Regions from separate parts of the Streptomyces sp. NPDC044044 genome, predicted to be linked through region 1. Evidence: predicted binding sites of a transcription regulator. Region 1 holds the regulator's gene; each other region holds the start of a gene.
What was found. Region 1 encodes HrcA, which represses chaperone genes, less so after heat shock. Its sites were predicted from a motif close to TTNGCACTCNGNNNNNCNGAGTGCNAA; they were not measured.

Region 1 (10,053 bases):
CCCCCGCGGGACACGGGGCCACGCCTCGATGCCCACCGACGACGGCTTCACCGCCTCCCACACGTCGATGTAGGGGTGCCCCACCACCAGGGCCGAGGAGGAGTTGACCTGCGCCGCGATCCTCGACTCCTTGGAGCCGGGGACGAGGTGGTCCACCAGGATGCCCAGGCGCGCGTCGGGGCCGGGGGAGAACTCCTCGACGATGGCCGGGAGGTCGTCGATGCCCTCCAGGTACTCGACGACCACGCCCTCGATCCGCAGGTCGTCGCCCCACACCCGCTCGACGAGCTCCGCGTCGTGCCGCCCCTCGACGTAGATCCGTCCCGCACGGGCGACCCGGGCCCGCGCCCCCGGCACGGCCACCGAACCGGATGCGGTGCGTGTGGGACGTACAAGAGGAGATGCGGCCGACGGGCGGACCAGTGTGACCGTCCGGCCCTCCAGGGCGAAGCCACCGGGAGTCATCGGGAAGACGCGGTGCTTGCCGAAGCGGTCCTCCAGGGTCACCGTCGGACCTTCCGCCGTCTTCTCGCAGCGGATCACCGCCCCGCAGAAGCCGGTGCCGAGCTCCTCCACCACGAGGTCCGCCTCCGCGGCGACCTCCGGCACGGACTTCGGCTTCTTCCACGGCGGTGTGAGGTCTGCGGAGTACTGGCGCATTCGCATGACGATAGGAGAAACGGCGTACGACCGGCTACGACACGCCGAAGCGGGCCGCCAGTGTGGCGCGTTGCGCACGGACAAATGCCGCGTCGACCACCGCACCGTGCCCCGGCACGTACAACGCGTCCTCCCCGCCCAGGTCGAGCAGCCGGTCGAGCGCGGCCGGCCACCGCTGCGGGACCGCGTCGTCCCCCGCCTGCGGTTCGCCCGACTCCTCGACCAGGTCGCCGCAGAAGACGATCTCCGGGGAGCCGTCCGTGCCGCGGACCAGGACCGCCAGGTCGTGGCCCGAGTGGCCGGGACCGACGTTGGCGAGCAGGACCTGTACCCCGCCGCCCAGGTCGAGCGTCCACTCCCCGCACACCAGGTGGTGCGGGCGCACGAGCAGGTCGGTGGCCTCCGCCGCGGCGTCCGCGGCGACCCCGTGCCGGACGGCCGAGTCGCGCAGCTCGTCGCGGCCCTTCGTGAGGAGGGTGTCGATGCCGACCGCGCCGTACACCTCCACGCCCGCGAACGCCGCGGCGCCCAGGACATGGTCGAAGTGCGGGTGCGTCAGGGCGAGGTGGGTGACCCGGCGGCCCCCGCCGAGGATGCCGCGCGCCTGGGTGCGCAGCTGTGCCCCCTCGCGCAGGGTCGCCCCCGCCTCGATCATCAGCGCCGATTCGCCGCCGACGACAAGACCCGCCGTGCAGTCCCACACCGGCAGGCGCCGCCGCCCCACATGCGGCGCGAGCCGCTCCCAACCCGCCTCGTCCCAAGCCAGTGCCACGTCCATACGCCGACGCTAGCCCCGCACGGGCGGCTTGGCAGCCGCTGCCCCACCCGTCGGACTGACACAGGTGGTCCGGCCCTTGCCGGGGTCGTACCTCGCGGCCGTACACTGGGCCCGGTGAAGGCTGGCACTCGCCCCAGGTGAGTGCCAGGCGAGACATCAGGGCAGGCAGGATTCAGGGCAAAAGGTGGAGGTGTGCGCGGATGCTCAATGAACGCAGGCTCGAGGTGCTGCGCGCCATCGTCCACGACTATGTCGGCACCGAGGAGCCCGTCGGCTCCAAGGCGCTCACCGAGCGGCACAGCCTCGGGGTCTCACCGGCCACGGTCCGCAACGACATGGCGGCGCTCGAGGAGGAAGGGTTCATCGCCCAGCCTCATACGAGTGCGGGGCGCATCCCGACGGACAAGGGGTACCGCCTCTTCGTCGACCGGCTCGCGGGCGTCAAGCCGATGGCGGCGCCGGAGCGCAGGGCCATCCAGAACTTCCTCGACGGCGCCGTCGACCTCGACGACGTCGTGGCGCGCACGGTGCGGCTGCTCGCGCAGCTGACCCGGCAGGTCGCGGTCGTGCAGTATCCGTCCCTCACGCGGTCGACGGTGCGGCACGTGGAGCTGCTTTCGCTTGCTCCGGCCCGCCTGATGCTCGTACTGATCACGGACACGGGCCGGGTCGAGCAGCGCATGATCGACTGTCCCGCCCCGTTCGGCGAGACCTCGCTGGCGGACCTGCGGGCGCGGCTCAACAGCCGGGTCGCGGGCCGCCGCTTCGCGGACGTGCCGCAGCTGGTGCAGGACATGACGGAGTCCTTCGACGCGGAGGACCGGGGCACGGTGGCGACGGTGCTCTCCACCCTCCTCGAAACCCTCGTCGAGGAGACCGAAGAGCGGCTGATGATCGGCGGAACGGCCAATCTCACCCGCTTCGGACATGACTTTCCCCTCACCATCAGGCCCGTCCTGGAGGCTCTTGAGGAGCAGGTCGTCCTGCTCAAGTTGCTTGGCGAGGCCACAGATTCGGGCATGACCGTACGGATCGGTCACGAGAACGCCCATGAGGGACTCAGCTCTACGTCCGTGGTCTCCGTCGGCTACGGTTCGGGCAGCGAGGCAGTAGCCAAACTCGGCGTGGTCGGCCCGACCCGCATGGACTATCCGGGAACGATGGGAGCAGTACGCGCAGTGGCACGTTACGTCGGACAGATCCTGGCGGAGTCGTAAGTGGCCACGGACTACTACGCCGTACTAGGCGTGCGCCGCGACGCTTCCCAGGACGAAATCAAGAAGGCCTTCCGAAGGCTGGCGCGTGAGCTTCACCCGGACGTGAATCCGGACCCGAAGACTCAGGAGCGCTTCAAGGAGATCAACGCCGCGTACGAGGTGTTGTCAGACCCGCAGAAGAAGCAGGTCTACGACCTCGGCGGCGACCCGCTGTCCCAGGCGGGCGGCGGCGGTGCGGGCGGTTTCGGGGCCGGTGGCTTCGGCAACTTCTCGGACATCATGGACGCGTTCTTCGGGACGGCGTCGCAGCGTGGCCCCCGGTCGCGCACGCGCCGTGGCCAGGACGCCATGATCCGGCTCGAGATCGACCTGGACGAGGCGGCCTTCGGGACCACCAAGGACATACAGGTCGACACGGCGGTCGTCTGTACGACCTGCAGCGGTGAAGGCGCCGCCCCGGGGACGTCCGCTCAAACGTGTGACATGTGCCGCGGTCGCGGCGAGGTGTCGCAGGTCACGCGGTCCTTCCTCGGCCAGGTCATGACCTCGCGGCCGTGCCCGCAGTGCCAGGGCTTCGGCACGGTCGTGCCCACCCCGTGCCCGGAGTGCGCCGGCGACGGCCGCATCCGGTCGCGGCGGACGCTCACCGTGAAGATCCCCGCCGGTGTCGACAACGGCACGCGGATCCAGCTCGCGGGCGAGGGCGAGGTCGGCCCCGGCGGCGGCCCCGCAGGCGACCTGTACGTGGAGATCCACGAGCTGCCGCACGCCGTGTTCCAGCGGCGCGGGGACGACCTGCACTGCACGGTCACCATCCCCATGACGGCCGCGGCTCTGGGCACCAAGGTGCCCCTGGAGACGCTGGACGGTTTGGAAGAGGTCGACATCCGGCCCGGCACGCAGTCAGGACAGTCGGTGCCGCTGCACGGCAGGGGCATCACGCACCTGCGGGGCGGCGGGCGAGGCGACCTCATCGTGCACGTCGAGGTCCTCACGCCGAGCAAGCTGGACGCGGAGCAGGAGCGGGTCCTGCGGGAGCTGGCGCAGCTGCGCGGTGAGGAGCGGCCCACCGGGCAGTTCCAGCCGGGGCAGCAGGGCCTGTTCTCGCGCCTCAAGGACGCGTTCAACGGGCGGTAGCGCCTGAAGCAGTGGCTTGGTGCCCCCGGTGGCGGACAACCGCCGCCGGGGGCGCTTTGTCATCTTCGGCTGCGGACCGTCCTTGGTCGCTCGCGCAGTTCCTCGCGCCCCTTCGGGGCACGATTCGGCGGCCCGCGCGGGGCATGGCACGATGCGTTCATGTCCTCCGTGCTGACCGGTCTTTCCCGCCTTCCGATCGTGCAGGCCCCCATGGCGGGCGGCGCCTCGTGCCCCCAGCTCGCCGCGGCCGTCTCCGAGGCCGGGGGGCTCGGATATCTCGCCGCCGGGTACAAAACCGCCGACGGGATGTACCAGGAGATCAAACAGCTGCGGGGGCTCACGAGCCGGCCGTTCGGCGTGAATCTCTTCATGCCGCAGCCCGAGTACGCCGATGCCGCCGCCGTCGACGTCTACCGCAACCAGCTCGCCGGTGAGGCCGCCTGGTACGAGACGCAGCTCGGCGATCCGGACAGCGGCCGCGACGACGGCTACGACGCCAAGCTCGCGATCCTCGTCGAGGACCCGGTGCCGCTGGTGTCGTTCACCTTCGGGTGCCCCACCCGCGACGTCTTCGACGCCTTCGCGCGGGTCGGCACGATCACCGTCGCGACCGTGACCACACCCGAAGAGGCGCAGACCGCCCAGTGGTCCGGCGCGGACGCCGTGTGCGTGCAGGGCATCGAGGCCGGCGGCCACCAGGGCACACACCGCGACAACCCCGAGACGGACGGCGCCGGGCTCGGCCTTCTCTCGCTCATCGCGCAGGTGCGCGACACCGTGCAGATCCCGATCGTCGCGGCCGGCGGCCTGATGCGCGGCTCGCAGATCGCCGCGGTGCTCGCGGCGGGCGCCGACGCCGCGCAGCTGGGCACGGCCTTCCTGGTCTGCCCGGAGTCGGGTGCGAACGTCCTGCACAAGCAGGCCATGACCAACCCGCTGTTCACCCGCACCGAACTGACCCGCGCCTTCTCCGGCCGCCCCGCGCGGGGCCTGGTCAACCGCTTCATGCGCGAGCACGGGCCCTACGCCCCCGCCGCCTACCCCCAGATCCACCACCTCACCAGCGGCCTGCGCAAGGCCGCGGCCAAGGCCGGTGACGCGCAGGGCATGGCGCTGTGGGCCGGGCAGGGGCACCGCATGGCGCGGGAGCTCGAGGCCGGGCAGCTCGTGGAGGTCCTGGCGGCCGAACTGGCCGAGGCGAAGGCCGCGCTGGCGGCCGAAGGGCAGCAGGAGACCGAGCCCGGGAGCCAGGTGTGACCGCTCCCGTCTTCGTCGTCGAGACCTTCGAGAACGCTGCCGCGGGCGGCGACGGACGCTACGTGCTCGATGGTCCCGAAGGGCGCCATGCCGTCTCCGTGAAGCGGCTGCACGCCGGTGAGGACGTCGTCCTGACCGACGGGGCCGGGCGCTGGGCCGAGTGCGTCGTCCTGGACACCGAGGGCAAGGACCGGCTGATCCTGCGGATGGACTCCGTGGCGGAAGAGGCGCCGCAGGAGCCCCGGATCACCGTCGTGCAGGCGCTGCCCAAGGGCGACCGCGGTGAACTCGCCGTCGAGACCATGACGGAGACCGGCGTCGACGCGATCGTGCCCTGGTCCGCGTCGCGCTGCATCACGCAGTGGAAGGGCGAGCGCGGGCTCAAGGCGCTCGGCAAGTGGCGCGCCACGGCGCGCGAGGCGGGCAAGCAGTCCCGCCGCGTGCGCTTCCCCGAGGTCGCGGATGCCGCGTCGACCAAGCAGGTCGCGGCGCTGCTCGCGGACGCCGACTTCGCCGCTGTCCTGCACGAGGAGGGCAGCGAACCGCTGGCCACCGCGGAGCTTCCCGCCGCCGGGCACATCGTTCTCGTGGTCGGCCCCGAGGGCGGCGTCTCCCCGGACGAGCTCGCGGCGTTCGCCGACGCGGGAGCCAAGCCGTACCGCCTGGGGCGTAGCGTGTTGCGTACGTCGACCGCGGGGACGGCGGCCACCGCACTGCTCCTGGGACGCACGGGCCGCTGGTCCTGAACCCCCGCGCCCAGCAAGGGGGATGCCGTGGAACTGGCCCAAGTACGCCTGCTCGTATCGGACTTCAGTGCCTGCTACCACTTCTACGCCGACATCCTCGGCCTCAAGCCGCAGTCGGGGGCGGTGGACGGGCCGTACGAGAAATTCAGCCCCGCGACCGGCTCCGCGGGGATCGCGCTCCAGGACCGCTCGATGATGGCTCGGCTCCTCGACGAGCTGGAGGGGTCGGCGACCGGACACCGCTCCCTCGTGGTGCTGCGGGTCGACGACCTCGACGCGTACTGCGGGAAGGTCGTCGAGCGCGGCGGGACCATCGCTCAAGGACCCGCGCCGCTGACGGACCGCATGCGGGTCGCCCATCTCAAGGACCCCGAGGGGAACTTGGTGGAGTTGCAGGAGTGGCTGCTGCTGCGCGGCTAGGGGCGCCGCCTCGCCGACGGGCGGGCGGACGGGGCCGGCCGGAGTTGGACGCAAAGGGGACTGTCGTCAGGCGGCTCGCAGTGGCACTCTGCCGCCTATGGGGGCATTGAGGCGCTTACGTGATCGAGCAGGGGACGTACGTGGTCGGCGCCGACGGGTGCTGTACGCCGTCGGGTTCGCGGGGGCGGCGGTGATCGGGGCCGCCGCGTGCGATCCGGTCGACGGGGACATGAACACCGCGGCCATCGCGATCACCACCGACGAGATGGCGACGAAGGAGCTGGAGCGGCAGCACCTCGACGTGCTGTGGATCAGCTGTACCGCCCGCTTCAAGGACAAGGTCACCCCGTCCAGCGGCGACCCGACACCCGAAACCGTCTCCACCGTGGACTGCCAGGGGCAGGCCAGGAACGGGAAGGGTTCCGACGACACCAGCAACATCACCGTCAAGGGGACGGTGTGGTCGGTCGTCGACGGACACTGCGTACGCGGGAACCTGACCGCCAAGGTCGACGGCAAGGAGTGGTTCCGGGTGGATGTGCTCGGCGACTGCTCCGGCGGTGACGACGGAGGCGGCGACGGCGGCGGCAACGGGGGTGACGACCACGACGGTGACAAGCCGACCCAGCCGCCGGAACAGCCGCCCGGAGCGACGGCCACGGTGACCGTCACGGCCGATCCGCCGCCGCAGGCGCCCGATCCGACATGCTCGTGCTTCAAGGGCAAGTGATCCAAAAGGCTGACCGGCTCCGCCGCGGCTGCTTAGGCTGGCTGAGTGACACTGACTGGGCACCCTGCGTATCTACGGTTTCCGCATCTGCGCGGCGAGTTGGTCGCCTTCACCGCTGAGGACGACGTCTGGGTCGCACCTCTCGACGGCGGCCGGGCATGGCGCGTCAGCGCCGACAACATGCCGGTGAACCATCCCCGCATCTCCCCGGACGGGACGACCGTCGCCTGGACGTCCACGCGTGACGGCGCCCCCGAGGTGCATGTCGCGCCGGTCGACGGCGGTTCCTCCAAACGCCTCACGTACTGGGGCAGTTCACGCACCTCGGTGCGGGGCTGGACCCCGGACGGGCAGGTCCTCGCGGTCAGCACGGCGGGCCAGGCCTCGCTGCGCCGCAGCTGGGCGCGGGCCGTTCCGCTGGACGGCGGGCCCGCGGACACCCTGCCGTACGGCGTCGTGGGCGATGTCGCGCACGGCCCGCAGGACGGCCAAGTCCTGCTGCTCTCCGCGCCGATGGGGCGCGAGGCGGCCTGGTGGAAGCGGTACCGCGGCGGCACGGCGGGCAAGCTCTGGATCCGGGGCGGGGGCGCGGGCGGCGTCGGTGCCGAGGGGGGAGAGGACCGCTTCGTACGTGTCCATGAAGAGCTCGACGGGAACATCGAGTACCCGCTGTGGGTGGGGGAGCGCATCGCTTTCCTCTCCGATCACGAAGGCGTCGGCGCCGTCTACTCCTCGTTGCCGGACGGATCGGATCTGCGCCGGCACACGGGAGTCGACGGTTTCTACGCCCGCCATGCCGCCACCGACGGCACGCGCGTCGTCTACGCGTCCGCGGGTGAACTCTGGCTCCTGGAAGACCTGTTGGAGGCCGAGCCGCGCCGTATCGACGTCCGCCTCGGCGGTCAGCGCACCGACCTCCAGCCGTTCCCGGTGACCGCGGCACGCTGGTTCGGTGCCGCCGCCCCCGATCACACGGGCCGAGGCAGCGCCGTCTCCGTGCGCGGCGGCGTGCACTGGGTGACCCACCGGGAGGGGCCCGCCCGCGCGCTCGCCGCCGAGCACGGGGTGCGCGCACGGCTGCCGCGGACGTTCCGCGTCGACGGCGAGGAGCACGTGGTCTGGGTGACCGACGCGGAGGGCGACGACGCGCTCCAGTTCGCGCCGGCCACGGGGCTCGCGCCCGGGGCGACGCCGCGCAGGATCGCCGTCGGGCAGCTGGGGCGGGTGCTCGCGCTTGCCGTCGCACCCGACGGCAGCAGGGCCGCCGTCGCCTCGCACGACGGGCGGGTGCTCCTGGTGGAGCGGGAGAGCGGGGAGGTGCGGGAGGTCGACCGCGGGGAGCACGGGGACGCCAGTGGGCTCGTCTTCTCGCCGGACTCGGCCTGGCTCGCGTGGTCGCATCCGGGGCCGAGCCCGCTGCGGCAGCTGAAGCTGGCGAACACGGCCGACCTCTCGGTGTCCGAGGCGACCCCGCTGCGGTTCCGTGACTACGCGCCCGCGTTCACGCTGGACGGCAAGCATCTGGCGTTCCTGTCGGCGCGGGCCTTCGACCCCGTCTACGACGAGCACGTCTTCGACCTCGCCTTCGTCGGCGGATCGCGGCCGCACCTCATCACCCTGGCCGCCACCACGCCCTCGCCCTTCGGGCCGCAGCGGCACGGGCGCCCCTTCGAGGCACCCGACAAGGACGAGACCCCGGACAGCGAGGGCTCGCCCGTCACCCGCATCGACCTCGACGGGCTCGCGGACCGCATCGTGCCGTTCCCGGTCGAGGCCGCCCGCTACTCGACCCTGCGGGCCGCCAAGGACGGCGTCCTGTGGCTGCGCCACCCCGTGCGGGGCGTTCTCGGCGCGTCCCGCGCCACGCCGTCGGACCCCGATCCGCGGACCGAGCTGGAGCGGTACGACCTGGTCCAGCAGCGCATCGAGGAACTGGCCTCGGACGCCGACCACTTCGCCGTCAGCGGGGACGGCAAGCGGGTGCTGCTGTGGGCCGACGGGAAGCTGAAGGTCGTGCCGAGCGACCGGCGGGCCTCCGGTGACGAGAACTCCGACTCGAACATCACCGTCGACCTCACGCGGGTCCGCCAGACCGTCGATCCCGCCGCCGAATGGCGCCAGATGTACGACGAGGCCGGGCGCCTCATGCGGGACAACTTCTGGCGGCCCGACCTGGGCGGGGTCGACTGGGACGGCGTGCTCGACCGCTACCGGCCGGTGCTGGGGCGGGTGGCCACGCACGACGACCTCGTGGACCTGCTGTGGGAGGTCGCCGGGGAGCTCGGTACGTCACACGCGTACGTCATGGGGGGCGGGGCCTGGGGGAGTTCGGCGGTGCGGCAGGGGCTGCTCGGGGCGGATGTCTCGCGGGGCGCGGACGGGGCGTGGCGGATCGACCGGATCCTCCCCTCCGAGACGTCGGATCCCGCCGCCAGGTCGCCGCTGGCCGCGCCGGGGGTGGCGGTGCGGGCCGGGGACGCGCTGCTTGCCGTCGCGGGGCGGCCGGTGGATCCGGTGGCGGGTCCGGGGCCGCTCCTCGTGGGTACGGCGGGCAAGCCGGTGGAGCTGACGGTGTCGCCCGCGGGCGGGGGCGATCCGCGGCACGCGGTGGTGATCCCCGTCGACGACGAGGAGCCGTTGCGGTACCACGCCTGGGTGGTGGACCGCCGTGCGTACGTCCATGAGCGGTCGGGGGGACGGCTCGGGTATCTGCACGTGCCGGACATGCAGGCGCCCGGGTGGGCGCAGATCCACCGGGACCTGCGGGTGGAGGTGGCGCGGGACGGTCTCGTCGTGGACGTCCGCGAGAACAGGGGCGGGCACACGTCTCAGCTGGTGGTGGAGAAGCTGGCCCGGAAGATCGTGGGCTGGGACCTGCCGCGGGGTTCGCGGCCGTACAGCTATCCGGCGGACGCGCCGCGGGGGCCTGTGGTCGCCGTCGCCAACGAGTTCTCGGGTTCCGACGGGGACATCGTGAACGCGGCGATCAAGGCGTTGGGGATCGGGCCCGTGGTGGGGACGCGGACGTGGGGCGGGGTGATCGGGATCGACAGCCGGTACCGGTTGGTGGACGGGACGCTGGTGACGCAGCCGAAGTACGCGTTCTGG
Region 2 (10,053 bases), on a different contig from region 1:
GCGCCCGAGGGCAGCAGCGTCGCGCGGTGCGAGGACGGGGTGTCGGTGCCGAACCACAGCACGGCCTCTTTCACGTCCCCGCCGTCCGAGATCCACTCCGCCGCCGCCTCGGCGGGAACCGCCTCGTGCGGGATGCCGGGAGCGATCTTCAGCGCCGCGTGCGGGGCCTTGCGGGCGGCCTCGACGGCCCAGGAGAGGGGCGGGGAGTAGGCCTCGGGGTCGAAGATGCGGCCCCGCCCGCCGCGCCGCGCCGGGTCCACGAAGACGGCGTCGTACGCGGCCGTGTCGACCTCGGTGACATCGGCCTCGCGCACCTCGATGAGGCCGTCGAGCCCCAGCGCCTCCGCGTTCGCGCGCGCCACCGCGCAGGTCAGCGGGTCACGGTCCACGGCGAGGACGGCGATCCCGGCCCGCGCGAGGGCGATCGCGTCGCCGCCGATGCCGCAGCAGAGATCGGCCACGCTGCGTACGCCCATGGCCTTGAAGCGCTCGGCGCGGTGCACGGCCACGCTCGTGCGCGTCGCCTGTTCGACGCCGTTCGGCGTGAAGAACATCCGCCCCGCGTCCTGCGCGCCGAACTTCGCCACCGCCCGCCGCCGCAGCCGCGCCTGCGCGAGCACCGCCGTGACCAGCTCCGCCGGGTGCTCGCGGCGCAGCCGGGTGGCGACGGCCAGCTCCCGGGCCGGATCGGCATCGCGCACCTCGTCGAGATCGAGCAGGGACCGGCCCTCGGCGCTGAGCAGCGCGGAGAAGGAGGTCAGGGCAGTCGAGTCGCGGTCGAGGTCGTTCACCCGGCCCATTGTGGGCCAGTCGGTGGATGGTGCGCGCCCGGCGGCGGTGTCGGCCCCTCGACGGGGCCTTGAGCTGCAAAAATCCGGCGCCATGCAACTAGTACGACAAAACGACAAATTCAGGGCGAGATGGAAGGCGCGGGGGCCGGTCCCGGCGCTGGGCCGGGTGAGGGGCCGGGTGCGGGCCGGGGCGGCCGTGCTCACCGTCGCCGCGATCGCCTCCGGCTGTGCGTCGGGCGCCGACGGCGGGGCCAATCCCGCCCCCGGCCAGCAGCGCCTGGACGCGCCGCCCGCCCGCGCCCTGGACTCCTACGCCCAGAAACTCCGCGTCGCCCAGGTCGCCCGCGCCGCCGCCGCGAAGCGCTGGGGCCTGGCGAAGACCCCGCTGACCGCGCCGACCGCCCCGGCCGTCAAGCCGAAGATCACCACGCGCAAGGGGTTCGAGGTCAAGGGGCAGGCGAGCCTGCCGCCCGTCTTCACGACCATCCCGACCAAGAAGAAGATCGTCTTCCTGACCATCGACGACGGCGCCGAGAAGGATCCGGCGCTGCTCAAGATGATGAGCGACCTGAAGATCCCGTACACCGCGTTCCTCAGCGACTACCTGGTCAAGGAGGACTACGGCTACTTCAAGAAGATGCAGTCCCGCGGGGTCGCGCTGAACAACCACACGCTCAACCACCGCTACCTGCCGGGGCTTTCGTACGAGGGCCAGCGCCGCGAGATCTGCGGCATGCAAGACGTCATCCAGAAGCGCTACGGCAAGCGGCCCGAGCTCTTCCGCCCGCCGTACGGCAACTACAACGCGGATTCGCTGCGCGCCGCCAAGACCTGCGGCATCAAGGCGGTCCCGCTGTGGGCGTCCGAGGCCTTCCCCAACCGCATGGACTGGCGCGAGTGGGACCGGGACCTGCACCCCGGCGACATCATCCTCACGCACTTCCGCGGGCGCGAGGACTGGAAGGGCACGATGCCCGACATGGTCCGCAAGGTCATGAAGACGGTCACCGACAAGGGGTACGCGGTGGCCAGGCTGGAGGACTACCTGTGACGGGGCGGGCGCGGGCACACCGCTACTTCGCCGCGGCCCTCGCGGCGGGCGTGCTCGCGCCCGCGCTGCTCACGGGGTGCGCGCAGTCGGTGGACCCGATCGAGCGGCTGGGCAGGAAGGCGGCGGAGAAGGTCCCGCCGAGGAAACCGGTGGCCTCGCCCACCTGTGCCCCACCTGCCGGGCCACTGAAATCAGGGCGGCACACGGCAGCGGAGACGGAACCGCCGACTCCCGGGAAACGTTGCCGCGAGGGGCGTGACGCCATCTCCACACCCCCGGAAGGCGCTCCGTCCCGATAAGACCCGCGTCAGTGAATTAGCAGTCCGCTTGACCGAGTGCTAATCGTCGTCCTAGTCTCGGCCTTGGCACTCACCACTGGAGAGTGCCAACAGCGACGGGCAGGTCCGGCACCCGCGACGACGGATCCACCTGGTCGCCACCCCAGACTGTTAACCCCGTAGATCTCCGAAGGGGGAGACCGGATCGTGACGACCGCCAGCTCCAAGGTTGCCATCAAGCCGCTCGAGGACCGCATTGTGGTCCAGCCGCTCGACGCCGAGCAGACCACGGCCTCTGGCCTGGTCATTCCGGACACCGCGAAGGAGAAGCCCCAGGAGGGTGCTGTCCTCGCTGTGGGCCCGGGCCGCTTCGAGAACGGCGAGCGCCTGCCGCTCGACGTGAAGGTCGGCGATGTCGTGCTGTACAGCAAGTACGGCGGCACCGAGGTGAAGTACAACGGCGACGAGTACCTCGTCCTCTCGGCTCGCGACGTGCTCGCGATCGTCGAGAAGTAATTCACCTGCTTCACCAGTATTGATTTGAGCTGCGCCCCTGGTCACCCCGCTGATTGCCGGGCGGCGAGGGGCGCAGTTCGTTGAAACCGAGTATCCGAGAGGGCTGAACCGCTCCCATGGCGAAGATCCTGAAGTTCGACGAGGACGCCCGTCGCGCCCTCGAGCGCGGCGTCAACAAGCTTGCCGACACGGTCAAGGTGACGATCGGCCCCCGCGGCCGCAACGTCGTCATCGACAAGAAGTTCGGCGCGCCCACCATCACCAACGACGGTGTCACCATCGCCCGTGAGGTCGAGGTCGAGGACCCGTACGAGAACCTCGGCGCGCAGCTCGTCAAGGAGGTGGCGACCAAGACCAACGACATCGCGGGTGACGGCACCACCACCGCGACGGTCCTGGCCCAGGCCCTGGTCAAGGAAGGCCTGCGCAACGTAGCCGCCGGCGCCTCCCCGGCCGCCCTGAAGAAGGGCATCGACGCCGCCGTCAAGGCCGTGTCCGACGAGCTCCTCTCGACCGCGCGCCCGATCGACGACAAGGCCGACATCGCGGCCGTCGCCGGTCTGTCCGCCCAGGACCCGCAGGTCGGCGAGCTCATCGCCGAGGCGATGGACAAGGTCGGCAAGGACGGTGTCATCACCGTCGAGGAGTCCAACACCTTCGGCCTGGAGCTCGACTTCACCGAGGGCATGGCCTTCGACAAGGGCTACCTGTCCCCGTACATGGTGTCCGACCAGGAGCGTATGGAGGCCGTCCTCGACGACCCGTACATCCTGATCCACCAGGGCAAGATCTCCTCGATCCAGGACCTCCTGCCGCTGCTCGAGAAGGTCATCCAGACCAACGCCTCGAAGCCGCTCCTGATCATCGCCGAGGACGTCGAGGGCGAGGCCCTGTCGACCCTGGTCGTGAACAAGATCCGCGGCACCTTCAACGCCGTCGCGGTGAAGGCCCCGGGCTTCGGTGACCGCCGCAAGGCCATGCTCGGTGACCTCGCCACCCTCACCGGCGGCACCGTCATCGCCGAAGAGGTCGGCCTCAAGCTCGACCAGGTCGGCCTGGACGTGCTCGGCACCGCCCGTCGCGTGACCGTCACCAAGGACGACACGACCGTCGTCGACGGCGGCGGCGACGCCTCCGAGGTCGCGGGCCGCGTCAACCAGATCAAGGCCGAGATCGAGTCCACGGACTCGGACTGGGACCGCGAGAAGCTGCAGGAGCGCCTGGCGAAGCTCGCCGGTGGCGTCTGCGTGATCAAGGTCGGCGCCGCGACCGAGGTCGAGCTCAAGGAGAAGAAGCACCGTCTGGAGGACGCCATCTCCGCGACCCGCGCCGCGGTCGAGGAGGGCATCGTCTCCGGTGGTGGCTCCGCTCTGGTGCACGCCGTCAAGGTGCTCGAGGGCAACCTCGGCAAGGAGGGCGACGAGGCCACCGGTGTCGCCGTCGTCCGCCGCGCCGCCGTCGAGCCGCTGCGCTGGATCGCCGAGAACGCCGGCCTCGAGGGCTACGTCATCACCTCGAAGGTCGCCGAGCTCGACAAGGGCTTCGGCTTCAACGCCGCGACCGGCGAGTACGGCGACCTGGTCAAGGCCGGCGTCATCGACCCGGTCAAGGTCACCCGCTCCGCCCTGGAGAACGCCGCGTCCATCGCGTCGCTGCTCCTCACGACCGAGACCCTGGTCGTCGAGAAGCCGGCCGAGGAAGAGGCCGACGCCGGGGGCCACGGCCACGGTCACTCGCACTGACCCGCTGCGCTCGGCTTGAACGGTGACCGAGGCCCGGCTTCCCTGGTGAGGGAAGCCGGGCCTCGGTCCTTTTCGGGTTCTCGTCCGCCGGGTTGCGCGCCGTTGCCGGACGCGGGTCGTGGTCCGTCCTCGCGCAGTTCCCCGCGCCCCTGTCGACGCTCTACTGCGGGCCGTATTTCCTGCCCGTCCTCGATGTCACCCCGCCCAGCAACGCCCTCGGCGTCACCTTCACCACGCCCATCAGCGCCTTGTAGCGGGGGTCCGGGATGGACAGGGTCTTGCCCCGCGCCAAGTCGGAAAGCGCCGCCGCGACCAGCTTGTCCGCGTCGAGCCACATCCACTTGGGGATGTTGGACGTCCCCATCCCGGCGCGCTCGTGGAACTCGGTCCGTACGAACCCGGGGCACAGGGCCATCAACCGCACCCCGGAGCCGGCCAGGTCCTTCGCCGCGCCCTGCGTGAACTGCACGACCCACGCCTTCGACGCCCCGTACGTCCCGCGCGGCACGAACGCCGCCACCGAGGCGACGTTCACGACGCCCCCGCGGCCCCGCTCCCGCATCGATTCCGTCGCCGCCGACGTCAGCCGGAGCACTGCCTCGCAGTGCACCTTCAGCATCGTCAACTCGTCCTCGATCGACACCTCCAGATACTTGCCCTTGTTGCCGAACCCGGCGTTGTTCACCAGCAGGTCGACCGGGTTCCTGCGGTCCGCGAGCCGCTTCTCGACGGTGGTGATCCCGTCGTCCGTCGCGAGGTCCGCGGTGAGGACCTCCGCCTCGATGCCGTGCCGGTCGTGCAGTTCGGTCGCCTGTTCCCGCAGTCGCTCGGTGTTCCGTGCCACCAGGACCAGGTTGTGGCCGTCACCGGCGAGCCGCCGGGCGAAGGCCGCGCCGATACCGGCGGTCGATCCCGTAATCAGAGCCGTAGTCATGGACCAAGGCTAGTGAGATCCGCAGACCGCTGTGTCGCCCGGACGGGCCCCTTGACCTGCTGCCTCGTCAAGTCGCCGGTGCAGAAAGTCAGTTACGAGGTCTGCGAGCCGTACTTCTCCACATACTTCCGAGCCGTTTCGATCGCCTCGGGGTGCAGCGCGTCCCCGGCGGCGAGCAGGCGCGGCAGCAACTCCCTCTCCGTCGTGACGGCCCTGAACTGGAGGGCGACGGTGATGTCGTGCCCCGGCCGGTGCACGACATCGATCGTGTCGCCGCCCCGGATCTCGCCCGGTTCGATCACCCGCAGATAGGCGCCGGGAGCACCTTGCTGCGTGAAGCGCTTGACCCACTTCGTCTCGCCGAGATGGCCCTGGAACGTCTGACAGGGAATGCGGGCCGACGTCACCTCGATGAGCAGATCGGGGCCGACGCGCCAGCGCTCGCCGATCTCCGCGCCGTTCACGTCGAGCCCGGAGGTCGTGAGGTTCTCGCCGAAGGAGCCGCCCGCCAGCGGGTGGCCGAGCAGGCGCTCCCACTCGTCCAGGTCCTCGCGCGCGTAGGCGTACACCGCCTGGTCGTTCCCGCCGTGGTGCCGCAGGTCGCAGACCTCGTCCCCGGCGACCCCGCTCCCGGCGGCACCCTTGGGGCCGGGAGCCGCCACCCGTACGGCCCCTTCGGCGGGGTGTTTGTCGATGCCGGTACTGCCCGAGGGCGCGTCGGTGTACTCGACGGCCTTGTGCCGGCCCAGATTCACGGAGAGAAGCTTCATGGCGGGAAGGGTAGGCGAGCTCACTCAAAGCGTCGACGCATTATTGGGCATTTAATCCAAGCGTCACTTATGCTTGATTCATGATCGAGGCCCGTCATCTCCGCGTCCTGCGTGCCGTCGCCGCCACCGGCTCCTTCTCGGCCGCCGCGCGTGAGCTCGGCTGCACCCAGCCCGCCGTCAGCCAGCAGATGAAGGCACTCGAAACCTCCGCGGGTACGCCGCTCCTGATCCGCACAGGCCGTGAGATGCGCCTGACTCAGGCGGGCGAGGCCCTGGTCCGGCACGCCGCGGGGATCCTGGCGGGACTGACCGCCGCCGAGGAGGAGGTCGCCGCCATCGCGGGCCTGCGGGCGGGCCGGGTCCGCCTCGTCTCCTTCCCCAGCGGCAGCTCGACGCTGGTGCCGAGCGCGCTTGCCGCCCTGCGCGCGGCGCACCCCGGCACCCGGGTCTCGCTGGTGGACGCCGAGCCGCCGCGCTCGGTCGAGATGCTGCGCGAGGGCGACTGCGACGTGGCGCTCGCCTTCCGGTACGACGGTGCTTCCGCCGCCGAGGAATGGGACGACCTGGTCGTGCGCCCGCTGCTCGCCGACCGGCTCGTCGGCCTCGTGCCCGAGGGGCACCGGCTCGCCATGGCGGAGTCGGTCGCCATCGGGGAACTGGCCGACGAGCCGTGGATCGCGGGCTGTCCGCGCTGTCGCAGGCAGCTGGTCGAGGTCTGCGAGGGGGCGGGGTTCGTGCCCCGCATCGATTTCGCGACCGATGACTATCCGGCGGTGATCGGCCTGGTCGGCGCAGGCCTGGGGGTCGCGGTGCTGCCCGAGCTCGCCATCGAGTCCGTACGCCCCAAAGGTGCACGCACAGTGACGGTGGAGCCTGCCGTCCAGCGCGAGATCGTCGCGCTCACCCTGCCGGATCTGGCGCAGGTGCCCGCTGTGGCGGCCACCCTTGACCACCTCGCGCGGGCCGCGGAGCGCTGAGCGCGCGCCGCGAAGAAACGTTCCTTCAGGTACGCGTGACCATGCCGCCGTGCGCCGTCGAGGCCGTGGCGGACGCCGATGCAGACGGCGTGGATGTCGTGACGAGGCGGTTGCGGGCGCGGCCCATGAGCTCCTCGCGCTCGTCCTCGGTGAGCCCGCCCCAGACGCCGTACGGCTCCCGTACCGCGAGGGCGTGAGCGGCGCACTCCGCGCGTACCGGGCACCTCATGCAGACCTCCTTGGCGGAGTTCTCACGCGCACTGCGTGCCGCGCCCCGCTCGCCCTCGGGGTGGAAGAAGAGCGAGCTGTCGACCCCGCGGCAGGCCGCGAGGAGCTGCCAGTCCCAGAGATCTGCGTTCGGTCCTGGAAGGCGGGAGAAATCTGCCATTGCTTGTCTCCTGGTAGCCGTTCTGCGCGGATACGGTGCCCATGACCGTACATCTACTGTCTAAGGAGATGAAAATATGACTCATTGGAAAATCTAGCCACAGACACCAGCAAAAGGGAAGGAAGAGGGCTAAATGGGGCATGGGTTGTGATGAAAGGTTGAGGGTCTCTCGCGCTGCCTGCTCTGTGTCCGCGCCCTCACGTAGAGTGCCGAACGAGGCCGACCGCCCCGTAACTCTTTCGGGTGACCGTCGTTGAGAGTGCGAGGCGGTTGAAAGAACAAGCGCTCGGGCAGATGTCCGAGAGCGTCAACCGCACAGGTGACGAATATGTACCAGCCTGGAGGCTCAAGGTGACGCGCAGCAGCTGTGAGAGCCGCGGAGGACAGTCATGACATCCGTCCTCGTCTGCGACGACTCCCCGCTTGCCCGAGAGGCGCTCCGCCGCGCGGTCGCGACCGTGCCCGGCGTCGAGCGCGTGACGACAGCGGCCAACGGCGAGGAAGTCCTCCGCCGCTGGGGCGCCGACCGCTCGGACCTGATTCTGATGGACGTACGCATGCCCGGTCTGGGCGGCGTGGAGACAGTTCGGCGGCTGTTGTCCGCCGACCCCGGTGCGCGCATCATCATGCTCACCGTCGCCGAGGATCTGGACGGTGTCGCGCTCGCGGTCGCCGCCGGTGCCCGCGGCTATCTGCACAAGGACGCCTCGCGCGCCGAACTGCGCGCGACCGTCACCCAGGCGCTCGCCGACCCGACGTGGCGACTGGCTCCGCGCAGACTGCGCTCGGCCGAGATGGGCGCGGCGCCCACCCTCACCGCGCGTGAGATCCAGGTGCTCGAGGGCATGAGCCACGGCAGGTCCAACGCCGAGATCGGACGTGAGCTTTTTCTCTCCGAGGACACGGTCAAGACCCACGCCCGGCGGTTGTTCAAGAAGCTCGGCGCCTCGGACCGCGCGCACGCCGTGGCGCTCGGTTTCCGCTGGGGCCTGGTCCGATAGGTGTGCCGCCGTGCGGGCACGGCGCTCCCCGCCCGCCGTGTGGTGGGCGGGGCGACGGACGCCCGTCGCTCCCTCTCGCGGGAGCGGTTGCCGTTGCTTCGCCGCCGATGCCGCATCCTTGAGGTGTGGAGTTCCTCGGGGACAGGTCGGTCGAGCGGGAGGGGAGGGCGCACGAGATGAGTTCCGGCGCACCTGCTCATAACGCTTCGGTGCACAACTACGGACGTGGTGCCACGGATCAATCAGCGCCAAGGCACCATGGACCGATGCGCGATGACAAGACGACGGTGATCGGTGCCCTCGTCCTTCGCGCGGTCGAGGGTGATGAGCAGGCCACGCACGATCTGCTGGCTCATGTGCACCCGCTGGCGCTGCGGTACTGCCGCACACGGCTGTCCCGACTGCCGGGTGACGCGCGGCACTTCGTGGAGGATCTGGCGCAGGAAGTGTGCGTCGCGGTCCTCCTCGCGCTGCCGCGCTACAAGGACACGGGACGTCCCTTCGAGGCGTTCGTCTTCGCGATCGCCGCGCACAAGGTCGCCGACCTGCAGCGCGCGGCGATGCGCCATCCCGGATCCACGGCGGTGCCGTCGGACGAGATGCCGGAGCGCCCCGACGACTCCCTCGGTCCCGAGGAGCGCGCGCTGCTCAGCAGCGACGCCGAGTGGGCCAAGAAGCTCATGGCCAACCTTCCGGAGAACCAGCGCGAGCTGCTGCTCCTGAGGATCGCCGTCGGGCTCACGGCCGAGGAGACCGGGCAGATGCTGGGGATGTCCCCGGGGGCCGTGCGTGTCGCGCAGCATCGCGCGCTGAGCCGGTTGCGGGCACTGGCCGAGCAGTAACGATCACCGGTTGCCCGACGATCGCCTTCGGCGTCCGTTCATGACGTATGAACGTACAAACCTGGTCGATGATCTTGCTCGTGGAATGAGACACCCTCCGTTCCCGTTAGCATGGACATCCGCACCGATCAAGGCCATTTGGGGAAGGTGTCATGACTGCAAACGTCGACGGAGTGCCCGAGAAATTCGCGACGCTCGGGCTGACCTACGACGACGTGCTGCTGCTGCCCGGCGCGTCGGACATGGCGCCGGACCAGATCGACACTTCCTCGCTCATCTCGAAGAACGTGCGCGTGAACGTCCCGCTGCTGTCCGCGGCGATGGACAAGGTCACCGAGTCCCGCATGGCGATCGCCATGGCGCGGCAGGGTGGCGTCGGCGTGCTGCACCGCAATCTCTCCATCGCGGACCAGGCCAACCAGGTCGACCTCGTGAAGCGCTCCGAGTCCGGCATGGTCACCGACCCGATCACGGTGCACCCGGACGCGACGCTCGGCGAGGCCGACGCGATCTGCGCCAAGTTCCGCATCAGCGGCGTCCCGGTGACCGACCCCGCGGGCAAGCTGCTCGGCATCGTCACCAACCGCGACATGGCCTTCGAGTCGGACCGCACGCGCCAGGTGCGCGAGGTCATGACCCCGATGCCGCTCGTCACCGGCAAGGTCGGCATCTCCGGCGTGGACGCCATGGAGCTGCTGCGCCGCCACAAGATCGAAAAGCTTCCGCTCGTCGACGACAGCGGTGTCCTCAAGGGCCTCATCAC
Region 3 (10,053 bases), on a different contig from region 1:
TGGGCGAGGGCTGGGGCTTCGTGAACGTCAACCTGCGGCCGTACTACGGCGAGGGCTCCAAGACCCTCGCGTACGAGATCTGCGAGCAGCTGGGGTGGGTCCTTCCCGACCAGCTGGTCATCCCGATCGCCTCGGGCTCGCAGCTCACGAAGATCGACAAGGGGCTCAAGGAGCTCATCGCGCTCGGCCTCGTCGAGGACAAGCCCTACAAGATCTTCGGTGCCCAGGCCGAGGGCTGCTCCCCGGTGTCGACCGCCTTCAAGGCCGGGCACGACGTCGTACGCCCGCAGAAGCCGGACACCATCGCCAAGTCGCTGGCCATCGGCAACCCCGCCGACGGGCCGTACGTCCTGGACATCGCGCGTCGCACGGGCGGTGCGGTGGAGGACGTGAACGACGAGCAGGTCGTCGACGCGATCAAGCTGCTCGCCAGGACCGAGGGGATCTTCGCGGAGACCGCCGGTGGTGTGACCGTGGGCGTCACGAAGAAGCTGATCGAGGCGGGGCTCATCGACCCCTCGCTGACCACGGTGGTCCTGAACACCGGTGACGGCCTCAAGACGCTTGACGCTGTCGCTGAGACTTCGCAGGCCACCGCTACCATCCGGCCCAGCCTTGACGCGTTCCGCGCCGCAGGGCTTGCAGGCTGAGCCTGTTCGCTTGACTGCGAGCCGGCTGTGGCTGGTCGCGCAGTTCCCCGCGCCCCTGAAGGGGCGCCCCAGACGGGCGCCCCTCCTGAACTACCGAGGTGAATTCATGAGCGTCAAGGTCCGCATCCCCACCATTCTTCGCACCTACACCGGCGGTCAGTCCGAGGTCGCCGCCGAGGGGGCGACCCTCTCCGAGGTCATCGCCGACCTGGAGGCCAAGCACGCCGGTATCGCGGCCCGTGTCCTGGACGACCAGGGCAAGCTGCGGCGCTTCGTGAACGTGTACGTGAACGACGACGACGTCCGGTTCGAGCAGGGCCTTCAGACGGCGACGCCGGACGGCGCGGGGGTCTCGATCATTCCCGCCGTCGCCGGTGGTTGATCCTTTAAAGAAACACCCTGCGTAATCTTCATTGCCCCCTCCGCGAGAGAAGTGGAGGGGGCAATTCCATGTGGTTGAGCGCGGTACAGTTGGGAAGCGAGCTTCCCCGTTTGTGCCGAGCGCATATACGAAGTCGCCCCGAGGGCGACAAGAAGTAGCCAAAGTGCACTGCCCATTTGCCCTTCTCGTGGCATTTGTCTGGCCCGACTTGCCCTGAACTCCGGTAAATCCTCCGCATATTTCCGATCAGGCGTGCCCAGAATTCTCGTCCGATTGACCTGTTGCAGAGGGCAGTTGGACAGATACATTCAGCCGCGGTCGACGCGTTCCGGCGCACGCCTCCACAACCCATTGGGGGGGTGAGGTCTGACCCGGGTCCGCGAAGTGCGGGTCCGTGCAAGGGCCAGTAATAGGGGAGTTAGGCATGGCTCAGGGCACCGTCAAGTGGTTCAACGCGGAGAAGGGGTACGGCTTCATCGCGGTCGACGGTGGTGCGGATGTTTTCGTCCACTACAGCGCGATTCAGATGGACGGCTACCGCACCCTTGAAGAAGGTCAGCGAGTTGAGTTCGAGATCTCGCAGGGCCAGAAGGGTCCGCAGGCGGACATGGTCAAGCTCGCCGTTTGATCTCGGCGCGATCGGCCAGCGACTTAGCGAGTGACGAGGGGCCCGTATCCCGACAGGGGTACGGGCCCCTCGTGCGTCACGGGGCGCGCGCCCCTCAAACGTCATCGGGGCAGGCACCCCTCGTACGTCTGGGATCCGTAAGAGGCGCTTGCACTCGTAGGGGTCGAGTGCTAATCATTGGGCTTAGCACTCTCCCAGTGAGAGTGACAGAACTTGGATCGGGTCGGTGAGGCCCGCAGGCCGGGTGGGGCAAGGAACCACACGGTTTGCAGGCCGTCCGTCGCGGGCACTGGCGCGATCCGGAGCATGCCACCCCTGTCCGGGAGGACCACTTCACATGGCCAAGATCATCGCGTTCGACGAGGAGGCACGGCGCGGCCTCGAGCGCGGCATGAACCAGCTCGCCGACGCCGTCAAGGTGACCCTGGGCCCCAAGGGTCGCAACGTCGTCCTCGAGAAGAAGTGGGGTGCCCCCACGATCACCAACGATGGTGTTTCCATCGCCAAGGAGATCGAGCTCGAGGACCCGTACGAGAAGATCGGCGCCGAGCTGGTCAAGGAGGTCGCGAAGAAGACGGACGACGTCGCCGGTGACGGCACGACGACCGCGACCGTCCTGGCGCAGGCGCTGGTCCGCGAGGGCCTGCGCAACGTAGCCGCCGGTGCCAACCCGATGGCCCTCAAGCGTGGCATCGAGAAGGCCGTCGAGGCCGTCTCGGGCGCCCTGCTCGAGCAGGCCAAGGACGTGGAGACCAAGGAGCAGATCGCTTCGACCGCCTCCATCTCCGCCGCCGACACCCAGATCGGCGAGCTCATCGCCGAGGCGATGGACAAGGTCGGCAAGGAAGGCGTCATCACCGTCGAGGAGTCGCAGACCTTCGGGCTCGAGCTTGAGCTCACCGAGGGCATGCGCTTCGACAAGGGCTACATCTCGGCGTACTTCGCCACCGACATGGAGCGTATGGAGGCGTCGCTCGACGACCCGTACATCCTGATCGTCAACTCGAAGATCTCGAACGTGAAGGACCTCCTTCCGCTCCTCGAGAAGGTCATGCAGTCCGGCAAGCCGCTGCTGATCATCGCCGAGGACGTCGAGGGCGAGGCCCTGTCGACCCTGGTCGTCAACAAGATCCGTGGCACCTTCAAGTCCGTCGCCGTCAAGGCCCCGGGCTTCGGTGACCGCCGCAAGGCCATGCTCGGCGACATCGCCATCCTCACCGGTGGCACCGTCATCTCCGAGGAAGTCGGCCTCAAGCTGGAGAACGCGGGCCTCGACCTCCTGGGCCGTGCCCGCAAGGTCGTCATCACCAAGGACGAGACCACGATCGTCGACGGCTCCGGTGAGAGCGACCAGGTCCAGGGTCGCGTCAACCAGATCCGCGCCGAGATCGAGAACTCGGACAGCGACTACGACCGCGAGAAGCTGCAGGAGCGCCTGGCGAAGCTCGCCGGCGGTGTTGCGGTCATCAAGGCCGGTGCCGCGACCGAGGTCGAGCTCAAGGAGCGCAAGCACCGCATCGAGGACGCCGTTCGCAACGCGAAGGCCGCCGTCGAAGAGGGCATCGTCGCCGGTGGTGGCGTGGCCCTCATCCAGGCCGCCGCTGTCTTCGAGAAGCTTGAGCTCGAGGGCGACGAGGCCACCGGTGCCGCCGCTGTGAAGCTGGCCCTCGAGGCCCCGCTGAAGCAGATCGCGGTCAACGCCGGCCTTGAGGGTGGTGTCGTCGTCGAGAAGGTGCGCAACCTGACCGTCGGCCACGGCCTGAACGCCGCGACCGGTGAGTACGTCGACATGATCGCCGAGGGCATCCTCGACCCGGCGAAGGTCACGCGCTCTGCCCTGCAGAACGCCGCGTCCATCGCCGCGCTGTTCCTCACCACCGAGGCCGTCATCGCCGACAAGCCGGAGAAGGCGGGCGCTGCCCCGGCCGGCGGCGGCATGCCGGGCGGTGACATGGACTTCTGAGCCTCTTCGCAGGCTCGGTGGTTCATCGCTTCACGCGAACCGAGGGCGGCACTCCTTCTCACGAAGGGGTGCCGCCCTCGGGCGTTTTCCGGGAGCCGGGAGCCGGGCGCCGGGAGCCGTGCGGACTACGGCAGGCGGTCCAGGATCCAGGTGCAGAGGTCTTCGGTGACCAGGGTGTGGCCCTCGTTCTGCGCGGCGCAGAGGTACTCGTCGAGCTCACTGTCCTCGGAGTCCGCGACCGGGTCGTACAGCTTGCTGTGGTCGTCGATCTCGCGCAGGGCGATGGCGCTGACCGCGGGGACGAAGCAGTGCTCGCGGATCTCCGCCTCCGAGCCGAGGCCGATGAACGCCGGGATCTTGTCGAGCTCGTCGGCGAGGATGCCGAAGCCCTCCAGGGTGCCGCCGGGTGCGCCGTCGATCTCGGGCAGGGCCGAGGTATGGATCTTCGGCTTGCGCAGGGTCACCACCCGCAGCTGGGCGACCAGTTGGTCCACCCCCGCGGACTGGGTGTAGAGGTTGGTGCCCGTGATGGTCAGGCCCTTGCCGCGGAACGCCCGCTCGCCCGCGGGGACGCCGTTGCTCTCACCGGTGCGCACACCGTTGGACACGCCGATCTTGTGCGGGTGCCGCGGCCAGCCGCCGACCCGCTCCAACTCCGCGAGGAACTCGGTGCGCTGCTTGTCGGTCTCCGGGGTGTCGTCCCACTCCGCGATGTGCTGCCACAGCAACTGCCGCGCCGCCGGGCTGTTCATCTGCGTCGAGAACGAGTCGTTCAGGCGCCGGATGTAGTGCGCGAAGGCCTGGAGCGCGATGGGGATCCAGGCACCGCGGTGCGGGCTGTCGTAGGAGAAGTACAGCGTGGTCTCGTGCTCTTCGCCGTCGTGCTCCATCTTCGCGAGCGCGTACCGCGCGACGAGGCCGCCCATGCTGAAGCCGCCGACGGTCAGCCGGTGCTCGCCCGTGCGCCGCCGGATCGCCTCCTGGGCGGCGGCCCTGGCGACCGCCGCGTTGTCCAGGATCGAGGCACTGCGCTCGTCGAAGCCGAGCAGGATGACGTCCCTCTCGCGGGCCCGCAGTGCGCTGATGAACGCGTACGGGCCGCGCTCCAGGGTCTCCCACGAGAAGTCGAGATCGCTCGGCCCGATGTTGAAGCCGTCCGCGAGGATCACCGGTCGGCGCAGGCCCTGCTCGGCATCCGCGAGATACACCCACGCGGTGCCGCCCGGCAGCTCCCAGGTCTGGTCGGGCTCGGGCGCGGCTGTGGCGGCTTCCCTGGGGCCAGGCGCCAGGGTGATCGGCGGGTGGGCGCGCAAGGCCTCGGCGATCTGCTGTTCGTTGGGCTCGGTCATGAGGGTCCCCTCCGGGGGTGCGACTCCGACTTCGATGACATGCACTCCGATGACGTTCGGTGTCATCTTCGATACGTCGGGTAGCGGCCGGTAGGTGGTCCCGGCTTTCCACTCGGGGAGCGGGGGCCTTTCGGACAGGGGCGCGGTGGCCGGTTCGTCCGCCGCCCGTCGCCTTCCGGGACATGCGTGTTCCGGGGGTGGGCCCCCGACCGGCGAGGGCCCGGCCGGGGGCCTACGAGTGCGGGGCCTCGTGGGCCGTGTCAGCGTCCAACTCGGTCAGCCTTCGCGTGCCGCGGGCGCGGAAGTATGTCGCGAAGGTGACCGGAGGATGGGTTAGTCGGCCTTCTTGAGATCCGCGACGAATGCGGACCAGGCGGCGGCGCGGAACGTCAGCCGTGGTCCTTCGGGGTTCTTGGAGTCGCGTACGGGGACGATCTCCGGGTGCCCGTCGGCCACTTCGAGGCAGTCGCTGCCACTGCCGCCGCTGTACGTGGACTTGCGCCAGGTGGCAACCTCCAGGCAGTTGCCACCATCGCCGCCGCTGTAGCTGGACTTGTGCCAGACCGCCGTGCTCAGCTCGTACTCGTACTCACGGGTGCTGTTCTCCATGCTCGTAATCCTGCGCCACCGACTCGATCAGGGCCAGGGATTTCGGAGGGGAGAGAGCTGCCGCCTGGAGGAGATTGAGCATCAGAGTGTGACGGGCGATGGTGGCCGGGTCGTCGAGTAGCTTCCCCATGTCCGGACCCTCGACGAAGCAGAGCGGTGGTGCATCGGCGAACTCCATGAGTTTCAGCGTTCCGGCCATCGATGCGTGCGCCCCGGCGCCGAACGGCAGCACCTGCACGATGATGCGGTGCTTCCGCGCGAGGGCTGCGACGTGGCGCAGGGCCTCTGCCATCACTGCGCCGCTGCCCACCACCCGCCTGAGGGCCGCCTCGTCAACAACCGCCCATAACAGCGGCGTTGTTGGGTCGTCGAGGAGATGGGCGCGTTCGAGCCGCACCTCCACCTGGGAGTTGATCGTGTCGTCCGTCGCTGTCGGGTGGTAGGCGCGGAAGATCTCTTTCGCGTACGCCTTCGTCTGGAGCAGCCCAGGGATCAGCAGGGTCGTGTACTGCTTGATGGCCGTGGCGGCGGCTTCCGCCTCCGCCGCCTCCGCGAAGTGATCCGGGTACTTCGACTTCGCGACCGCCTTGCAGTTGCGGGCGAAGAAGCCCCCCGTGCCGAGGACTTCGTCGAAGTGATGGGCGTACTCCAAGTGCATCCTGCGCGTACCAGCCTCCAGTTGGCCGATGAAGGAGCCGCTGACGAACAGCGGCGCCCCGAGTGCCTCCTGGGTGAGGCCCGCTCGCTCGCGGGCGTGGCGCAGTTCGCAGCCGAGGAGGGCTCGGGGGTTGGACGAGGGGTCGAGGTCCTTGGGGCGGGTCATGGGCAACTCCTCCAGTGAACACGAGGGGTTGTTGGGTCGACGGTGCTTCCAAGGCTACGCACAGCCGACCACTCTGGGTGAGGAATCAGCAACACCCAGTGTGAGAGGCAGAGACCATGGCGCTGACGGCGGAGGAACGAGTGCGGGCGGCGGAGGAGGCCGTGCGGCAGTTGAGAGCGGGGCTCGAAGAGGTCGGCGTCAGGCTGCCGTCCCTGCGGATGGACCCGCTGACGGCGGCGGCCGAAGGGGCGCTTCCCTTGGTCGAGTTGGGGCGCTGCAACCTCGACACGGCGCTGCGGCTGGCCGCCGTACTGGAGGGCACGCGGTGAACGACGACCCGAGCGTGCCGGAGGCGGGGACGTACGCCGTCGACTTCCGGGACGGCAGCGTCGGACAGGTCATGGGGTGCGAGGGCGGTCTCGTACAGCTCAGGCCGCTGTGCGGGGGCCGGGAGTGGGACTGCCCGCCGGAGTCGGTCGGGCAGGCGCCACCGGGCGAGGTGCTGCGGGAGAAGGTGCGGCAGCTCAACCGGGAGCGGCGGCTGCCGTGAAGGTCAGCGCACCGGGAAGCCGAAGGTGTAGCCCTGGTTCTTGAGCCGGGGGATGAGCGTGCGCAGGGACTCGACGGTCTGGGTACGGTCGCCGCCCGCGTCGTGGAAGAGGAGCGTCGGGCCGTTGGGCAGCTCCCGCTCGACCGTGGCGACGATGGCGTCCGTGCCCGGACGCTCGAAGTCCTTGGTGTCCACGTTCCAGCCGAGCGGGCGCATGCCCCGGTCGGCGGCGAGCTTGCGGCTGTAGGGGGTGAAGGCACCGCCGGGTGCGCGGTAGTACATCGGTCGTACGCCGCCGGACGCGTTGGTGATCATGCGTTCGGCGTCGAGGATCTGCTTGGACTGGTAGGCCTTGGTGTCCTTGTCCATGCCGGTGTTGTGCGACACCGAGTGGTCGCACAGCCGGTGCCCGGCCGCGACGACCTTCTTCACCATGTCCGGGTGGGCCTCGGCCTGCGTCCCCACCATGCAGAAGGTGGCCTTCACGTCGTACTCCCGCAGGACGGCGAGGACTTCGGGGGTCCACTTGGGGTCGGGGCCGTCGTCGATGGTGAGGTTGATGCCGCGCTCCCCGGCCTCCGAGGAGTGGGCGATGGTCGCCGAGACCGGCTTGACGGCCTTGGCCGGTGCCTTCGCCGCCGGTGACGATTCGCCCGAGGCCTGTGCGGTCCACACCGAGGCGCCGGTGGCGAGCATCGTCACCCCGAGCGCGGCCCCGATCAACTTGCCGTACCAGCCACGCCCACCGCTGTGCCGCGCCATGTCCGCCCCTTTGCGTCCCGTCCCTTGCCGCGCTCCGGTCCCTCGCGGCCACCTGGCAGGACGAGGAATGGGGGGCGGGGGATGCACCCCAGCGGAGTCCGTTACCGATCAAGGACAATTCCGGGGAAGTTCGCGGACAACTCCGAGCGGCGACCGGGGCGGGGCGGTGTGCGGGGTTAGCGTCGGCGGCATGGACGTTGATCAACGGCGTTGGCGCCAGTGCCTCCTCAGCGGGGCGGTGTTCGCCGTGTGCATGGCGGGCACCACGCTGCCGACTCCCCTCTACGGCCTCTACCAGGAGAAGTTCGGGTTCTCCGAGCTGACGGTCACCGTCGTGTACGCCGTGTACGCCTTCGCGGTCATCGGCGTGCTGCTTCTCGCGGGCAACGTCTCGGACGCCGTGGGCCGGCGTCCGGTGCTGCTGTGGGGCCTGGCGTGCGCGGCGGCGAGCGCCGTCTGTTTCCTGTGCGCCGTCGGGATGGGCTGGCTGTATGCGGGTCGGCTGCTCTCGGGCCTGTCCGCAGGGCTGTTCACCGGGGCCGCCACGGCGTACGTGATGGACAGGGCGCCGGACGTGGGCGCATCCCGGGCCACGTTCGTGGCGACGGCCGCCAACATGGGCGGCCTCGGCTGCGGTCCGCTGCTCGCCGGTGTGCTCGCGCAGTACGCCGCCTGGCCGCTGTACCTGCCGTTCGTCGTGCACCTCGCACTGGTCGCCGTCTCGGCCGTCGTCCTGCTGCGGCTTCCGGAGACGGTGCGGCAGACGCGACCGCTGAGCACGGTACGGCCGCAGCGGCCCGGGGTGCCCCCGCAGGTGCGAGCGGTGTTCGTGCCCGCGGGGATCGCCTCGTTCGTGGGGTTCGCGCTGTTCGGGGTGTTCACCTCGGTCAGCCCGGCGTTCCTCGCGGAGTCCCTGGACGTGGAGAACCACGCGGTGAGCGGGCTTGTCGTCGCGCTGGCCTTCTTCGCCTCGACCGCGGGGCAGTTGGCGACCGGCCGGGTCGGGGTGGGGCGGTCACTGCCACTGGGCTGCGCCGGACTCCTCGCCGGCCTGGCGCTGCTCGCGGGCGCGCTGCACTGGGATCTGCTGTCACTGGTGGTGCTCAGCGCGGTGGTCGGCGGGTGCGGTCAGGGTCTCGCGTTCCGCGGGGCGCTGTCGGCGGTGGCCGAGGCATCTCCCGCGGACCGGCGTGCGGCGGTGATCTCGACGCTGTTCGTGGTGGCGTACACGGGCATCTCGCTGCCGGTCATCGGGGTGGGGCTGCTGACGGGTCCGATGGGCCTTGAGGGGGCGGGGCTCGTGTTCATCGCGTGCATGGCGGTGCTGGTCTCGTCCGCGGGGGTCTATCTGCTGCGGCGGCCGGTGGGGGGAACGGCGTAGGCGGCACCCCGTCGTGCGGGGTGCCGCCTGTCGGTGCCGGGGTCTCAGACCGCCGCGGGCGACTTGGCCGGGTCGGCCGGGTCCGCGGTCGCGGCGGGGGAACCCGCGACGACCTGCTCGTGGGCGGTCGAGTCGACGTTCAGCTCGGTCAGCATCTGCTTGCTGAAGCCGAAGAAATACGTGGCGAAGAAGCCCACCACGTAGCCGACCAGCAGGCCGCCGCCGTAGATCGCGATCGTCAGGCCAAGGCCCTTGTTGCCGTCGAGGAGGGGGAACAGGGCCCAGCCCGACGGGCCGATGGCCGTGGAGCCGACCTTTTCGCCGATCATCGAGAAGAAGCCGATGAACGCGCCGCCCGCCGCGCCGCCCACGCACGCCGTGATGAAGGGGCGGCCGAGGGGGAGCGAGACGCCGTAGATCAGGGGTTCGCCCACGCCCAGGAAGCCTGCGGGGAGCGCCGACTTGATCGTCGTACGGATCGACTTGTTGTGCTTGAGGCGCTTGTAGACCGCGATCGCGCAGCCGACCTGGCCCGCGCCCGCCATCGCCAGGATGGGGAGCAGGACGGTGAAGCCCTGCTGCTCGATGAGGGTGGTGTGGATGGGGATCAGCGCCTGGTGCAGGCCCAGCATGACGAGGGGCAGGAAGAGACCGCCGAGGACCAGGCCCGCGAACGCGCCCGTGTTGTCCAGGAGCCAGTTCGCCGCCGTGCCGATGCCCGTCGAGACCTCGCCCGCCAGGAACATCAGGCCGAAGATCGTGACCAGGCCCGAGAGCAGGACCGTGATGGTGGGGGTCACCAGGACGTCGAGCGCCTCCGGGACCCACCTCCTGCACCACTTCTCGATGTAGGTCGCCAGGACCGCCGCGCCGAGTGCGCCGAGCACGCCGCCCTGGCCGGGCGACAGCTTCTGGCCGAACGCCTCGATGTTCGCGACACCCGGGAACACGATGAT

Region 2: groES (co-chaperone GroES) is a predicted target of HrcA. The motif match lies at 2,158-2,184, and genes of this name have one in related genera.
Region 3: groL (chaperonin GroEL) is a predicted target of HrcA. The motif match lies at 1,844-1,870, and genes of this name have one in related genera.

Annotation. Positions count from the first base shown of each region.
Region 1 is NZ_JBWKFG010000004.1:316,710-326,762, reverse strand. It holds gene AC07AG_RS17210 (DUF3097 domain-containing protein) at 1-660, opposite strand, end outside; gene AC07AG_RS17205 (MBL fold metallo-hydrolase) at 695-1,438, opposite strand; gene hrcA (heat-inducible transcriptional repressor HrcA) at 1,639-2,655, shown strand; gene dnaJ (molecular chaperone DnaJ) at 2,656-3,792, shown strand; gene AC07AG_RS17190 (nitronate monooxygenase) at 3,952-5,049, shown strand; gene AC07AG_RS17185 (16S rRNA (uracil(1498)-N(3))-methyltransferase) at 5,046-5,795, shown strand; gene AC07AG_RS17180 (VOC family protein) at 5,823-6,215, shown strand; gene AC07AG_RS17175 (hypothetical protein) at 6,373-6,945, shown strand; gene AC07AG_RS17170 (S41 family peptidase) at 6,991-10,053, shown strand, end outside.
Region 2 is NZ_JBWKFG010000003.1:95,665-105,717, forward strand. It holds gene AC07AG_RS11400 (THUMP-like domain-containing protein) at 1-800, opposite strand, end outside; gene AC07AG_RS11405 (polysaccharide deacetylase family protein) at 883-1,842, shown strand; gene AC07AG_RS11410 (hypothetical protein) at 1,865-2,005, opposite strand; gene groES (co-chaperone GroES) at 2,328-2,636, shown strand; gene groL (chaperonin GroEL) at 2,753-4,378, shown strand; gene AC07AG_RS11425 (SDR family NAD(P)-dependent oxidoreductase) at 4,539-5,312, opposite strand; gene AC07AG_RS11430 (MOSC domain-containing protein) at 5,405-6,082, opposite strand; gene AC07AG_RS11435 (LysR family transcriptional regulator) at 6,163-7,059, shown strand; gene AC07AG_RS11440 (WhiB family transcriptional regulator) at 7,085-7,447, opposite strand; gene AC07AG_RS11445 (response regulator transcription factor) at 7,837-8,448, shown strand; gene AC07AG_RS11450 (sigma-70 family RNA polymerase sigma factor) at 8,715-9,290, shown strand; gene guaB (IMP dehydrogenase) at 9,443-10,053, shown strand, end outside.
Region 3 is NZ_JBWKFG010000005.1:146,995-157,047, forward strand. It holds gene thrC (threonine synthase) at 1-650, shown strand, start outside; gene AC07AG_RS20295 (MoaD/ThiS family protein) at 757-1,032, shown strand; gene AC07AG_RS20300 (cold-shock protein) at 1,457-1,660, shown strand; gene groL (chaperonin GroEL) at 1,998-3,623, shown strand; gene AC07AG_RS20310 (lipase family protein) at 3,749-4,972, opposite strand; gene AC07AG_RS20315 (DUF397 domain-containing protein) at 5,306-5,581, opposite strand; gene AC07AG_RS20320 (helix-turn-helix domain-containing protein) at 5,562-6,404, opposite strand; gene AC07AG_RS20325 (hypothetical protein) at 6,521-6,733, shown strand; gene AC07AG_RS20330 (hypothetical protein) at 6,730-6,954, shown strand; gene AC07AG_RS20335 (polysaccharide deacetylase family protein) at 6,958-7,716, opposite strand; gene AC07AG_RS20340 (MFS transporter) at 7,907-9,097, shown strand; gene AC07AG_RS20345 (PTS transporter subunit EIIC) at 9,142-10,053, opposite strand, start outside.